2 regions of the Peribacillus sp. NPDC101481 genome follow, and region 2 is predicted to be linked to the other one. Evidence: riboswitches for the same ligand, from Rfam matches in the RefSeq annotation. Region 2 holds a riboswitch; the other holds the start of a gene.
What was found. Region 2 has a riboswitch for S-adenosylmethionine ahead of mtnW (2,3-diketo-5-methylthiopentyl-1-phosphate enolase). Riboswitches for the same ligand answer to the same signal wherever they lie in the genome.
Positions count from the first base shown of each region.

Region 1 (2,466 bases), on a different contig from region 2:
GGTCCTTCGCATGGCCGGGGGTAAAAATCGGCTCCCACGTTTGGGTGCGTGAATGAATGGCCTCCCCTAGCGGCTCAGCTTTAAAGGCGTCTCTCTTTCCCCAGAAAATTTTGCGATATTCAGGATATACAGCATCCCTTGCACAAACCTCAACCGACATCGGGTGAATGAAAAGCGGGACCTTTTTATGTTCCTGTATCCAGGCAGCGCCCCCCGTATGGTCTTCATGATAGTGAGTCAAGGCCACTGAGTCGAAGTCTGCGGACTCATAGAACGGAATAAGCTCTTTCAATAAAATTTCTGCTCCAGTATCTATCAATAGGCCATCCGTTAAAAAAACATTAACACTCATTCCCGCCTTGTTCCCGCCAGGAGTCCCGTGCACACAAACCACATCATTTATCGTCTTAATCTCTCTCATTCAATTTCCTCCCCATCATTGTACAAAAATAGTTTCATCTTCCTTTTTTTAACTTTACTATAATAAATGTAGTACCACTTTACCTTTTTGACAAGGAAATACTGGAATAATTAACCTGGATGAAAATGCTGGATTCTTGTATAATAGCCCTTTTTTAACGGACCTTACAAGACTTTAATAATAAAAATCACCCCAAAAACTTCAGAAACGATTGACATTGTCGGATTTTACAAATAATATAGATTATATTAAAAAACTTGAAATATTCTAAAATAATAATTTACTTATCAAGAGTGACGGAGGGATCAGGCCCTGTGATGTCCGGCAACCGCCCTTAGGGAACGGTGCCACTTCCTGCAGAATGATTGCATTCTGAAAGATAAGACGAGATATAATTTCGCTGCCTCTTTCTGAATGATAGGGGCAGTTTTTTAATGTTTAAGGGGGAAAGCTCATGATTGAAATCCGTTCAGTCCGAAAGGAATACGTCTCGAAGAAAAACCGAGTTATCGGAGTGGATAACGTATCCTTAACCATTCAAACTGGCGAAGTGTATGGAATTGTCGGCTACAGTGGAGCTGGAAAAAGCTCATTACTCCGCTGCTTGAATTTGCTTGAACGTCCGACAAGTGGAAATATCATCATCGACGGCATTGATTTAACCTCTTTATCAAGTAAAGAGCTTCGTAAACAACGTCAAAAAATCGGAATGATATTCCAACACTTTTCACTGGTCAGTTCAAAAACCGTTTATGAAAATGTCGCTTTCGCCTTAAAGGCCGCGCATCGATCGAAGGATGCAATCAGGTTACGTGTATTGGAATTGTTGGAAATCGTAGGGCTCAGCGATAAGAAAGATGTCTATCCGGCGCAGCTTAGCGGTGGACAGAAGCAACGGGTAGGCATAGCCCGTGCCTTAGCAAATGACCCCACTGTACTATTATGTGATGAAGCGACTTCAGCACTTGATCCAACAACTACAAAAGCGATTTTACAATTATTGAAAAAGATAAGCAGTAAGCTTGGCATCACCATCGTGTTGATTACACATGAAATGGAAGTGGTCAAAGAACTATGCCACCGTGTCGCCGTCATGCAGGACGGCCGTGTAATTGAAGAAGGTCCCGTTTATGAAATATTTTCACAGCCCAAGCAGGAGTTAACGAAGCAATTCATTAGCAGTGTTCTGGATTTCGCACTCCCTCCGCACTTGATTGAAGAAAGTAAAGGTACGATCATTCAAATTCAATTCGAAGGGCAAACCGCTGGTGAGTCGATCCTTTCGGATACTCTCCAATCCCATTCAGTAAAGGGTAATATTTTACACGGTAAAATTGAGTATATCCAGGATGTCCCTTTAGGCATTTTAATCATCGAGTTAATAGGCGATGCCGCTCAAATTCATTCGGCATTGCAATATATAAAAAATCGTTCCAGTTCTGTGGAGGTGTTAAAACATGTCACTGCTTGATTCCATCGTCAATATTTTACCTGATCTTAATAAAGCCTTTCTTGAAACGATTTATATGGTCGGCGTTTCCCTTGCAGTAGCCCTGCTGATCGGTTTACCGCTTGGAGTATTGCTGTTTACCACAACAAGGAATTTATTTTTTGAAAATAGTATCGTGAATCGCTCTCTAGGATTCGCAGTCAATATTGTCCGTTCAATCCCTTTCATCATTCTCTTGGTCGCCCTCCTTCCTTTAACGGATCTTCTAACTGGATCGACGATAGGGCCGAGAGCGGCTTCTGTTTCCCTGTCGGTGTCCGCAATACCTTTTTTTGCAAGAATCGTTGAAACGGCATTACGTGAAATAGACAGAGGAGTGATTGAAGCTGCAATTGCCGTAGGAGCCACTCCATGGATGATCATTAAGGATGTACTTCTACCAGAGGCAAAACCGGGTATAATTCAAGGACTGACATTAACGACCATTTCGCTTATCGGTTACTCAGCAATGGCAGGGACAATCGGCGGAGGCGGAATTGGCGACCTGGCCATCCGGTACGGTTATTACCGTTATGACAACACAGTCATGATCACG
Region 1 is NZ_JBIWNJ010000002.1:512,375-514,840, reverse strand. It holds gene ACIROD_RS12455 (MBL fold metallo-hydrolase) at 1-421, opposite strand, end outside; SAM riboswitch class I at 703-807, shown strand; gene ACIROD_RS12450 (methionine ABC transporter ATP-binding protein) at 876-1,892, shown strand; gene ACIROD_RS12445 (methionine ABC transporter permease) at 1,879-2,466, shown strand, end outside.
Region 1: linked by a shared signal. The riboswitch ahead of ACIROD_RS12450 (methionine ABC transporter ATP-binding protein) and the one ahead of mtnW (2,3-diketo-5-methylthiopentyl-1-phosphate enolase) in region 2 are both predicted to bind S-adenosylmethionine.

Region 2 (2,466 bases):
AAGGCAGGCCTTGTCGAACTGCCGCAGTGTTTATTGAATCCGGGTGATACGATCCTTGTTCCGGATCCCGGCTATCCGGATTATCTTTCCGGTGTTGTTTTAGCCCAGGCAAAGACCGAATTCATGCCCTTGACAGAAGAAAATGATTTTCTTCCAAAATACAGTGACATACATAAACAAGTACTTGATAAAGCCAAAATGATGTTCTTGAACTATCCGAACAATCCCACAGGTGCTTCTGCAACTGAAAGTTTCTTTGATGAGACCGTCTCTACTGCAAAAGAGCATTCAATTTGTGTGGTCCACGACTTCGCTTATGGGGCGATAGGATTCGACGGAAAAAAACCGATAAGCTTTCTCCAGTCAGAGGGAGCGAAGGAAATAGGAATAGAAATATACACACTATCGAAAACATACAATATGGCAGGGTGGAGAGTCGGCTTCGCAGTGGGGAATAAGAGTGTCATAGAAGCTCTTGAACTATTACAAGACCATCTTTATGTGAGTCTGTTCCCGGCGATACAAGAAGCTGCTGCAAGCGCTTTGCTTGACTCGCAGAGCTGTGTAGAGCAGTTAGTGCAGATGTACGAGGGACGAAGGAATGTTTTCATTGAGCGATTGAGGGCAATCGGCTGGGATGTCAAAGCTCCTGCGGCATCATTTTTTGCCTGGCTCAAGGTACCTAAAGGTTTTACGTCCGAGAGTTTTGCAGACTATTTATTAACGCATGCCCACGTTGCTGTTGCCGCAGGGAATGGATTTGGTGAATTTGGCGAAGGTTATGTCAGGGTAGGGCTGCTGACTTCGGAAGAACGGCTGAAAGAGGCTGTGGAACGGATAAGTAAATTAAAATTATTTTAACCACAATGATATATCCGATTAATTCACCCTTAAATAGTTAAAACTTATTGACAAAGTAGGGATTACCTGTCAGAATACAAAATAAATTCTTAATCTTTCGATACTTGGATGCAAATTTATATATCAGCGTTTTCTTATTTTGAGCAGGTGGAGGGACTAGCCCTATGAAGCCCAGCAACCGACCGTAATTCCATTGTAAAATGGGGCGGAATTCTTCGCCGGATTTTTCTTGAAATCCACAAGGCACGGTGCTAATTCTTGCAGCCAATGGCTGGGAGATAAGAAGATGGCTTATTAAAGCCTCTTCTTTATGAAGGGGCTTTTGCCATTTTGAGACCATTTCAGGTTAATGACATCGAGAGTTTACTAACGTGATATAGGAGTGATCAAATGAGCGAGATAGTCGCTACTTATTTAATTCATGATTCTAAGGGGAATCATGAGAAAAAAGCAGAGAGCATTGCCTTAGGTTTGACTGTCGGGACATGGACGGACCTGCCCCATTTAGTCCAGAAACAACTGGAAAAACATAAGGGACGCGTCGTATCGGTGACACCACTTTCCGAAGAAGAGAGGGCAAACAGCTACTTTAATCGTAAAGTATACCGTTCGCTTATTAAAATTGCCTATCCGGCAAGGAATTTCTCCAATGATTTACCTGCAATCCTAACGACGGTCTTCGGCAAACTTTCATTGGACGGGGAAATAAAACTTATCGACTTGGATTTTGTCGGTGATATTCAAAAAGCCTTTCCCGGGCCGCAATTTGGCATTGAAGGCATTAGGAAAAAGATTGGCGTATTTAACCGGCCCCTGGTGATGAGCATCTTTAAAGGTGTATTAGGAAGAGACCTAACATTCCATAATGAGCAACTGAGGCAACAAGCATTAGGAGGTGTCGACCTAGTTAAAGATGATGAGATCCTCTTTGACCAGGAACTGACTCCATTTTTCGATAGAATAAAAACGGGAAAACGAATATTGAATGATGTCTATGAAACCACTGGCCACCGAACTTTATATGCAGTCAATCTATCAGGGAAAACATTTGAATTATTGGATAAGGCAGAGCAAGCGGCTGATGCAGGGGCAGATGCCTTGTTGTTCAACGTTCATACATATGGTTTGGATGTAATGCAGGCCTTGAGTGAACATGATCGTATCAAGCTGCCGATCATGGCGCACCCCGCATATAGCGGAGCATTGTCAGCTTCATCATTTTATGGGGTCGGCTATCCATTATTGCTTGGTAAATTAGTAAGGTTATCAGGTGCGGATTTATCCTTGTTCCCGTCCCCTTATGGAAGTGTCGCACTTGAAAAAAAGGAGACCTTGGCGATTGCTGAAGCTCTGACAAAAGATGAACTTTCATGGGAAAAAGCCTTCCCTGTTCCTTCTGCTGGCATTCATCCGGGCATGGTTCCGGATCTAATCAAGGATTTTGGAATCGATAGTGTGATTAATGCCGGAGGTGGAATTCACGGGCATCCTGATGGAGCAGATGGCGGGGCAAAGGCTTTCCGATCCGCTGTGGAAGCCGTACTGGCAGGAAAGGAACTATCTGAAGCGGCTGCTGAGGATGAAACACTAAAAAAAGCTCTTGTG
Region 2 is NZ_JBIWNJ010000001.1:563,374-565,839, reverse strand. It holds gene ACIROD_RS02610 (pyridoxal phosphate-dependent aminotransferase) at 1-861, shown strand, start outside; SAM riboswitch class I at 993-1,146, shown strand; gene mtnW (2,3-diketo-5-methylthiopentyl-1-phosphate enolase) at 1,252-2,466, shown strand, end outside.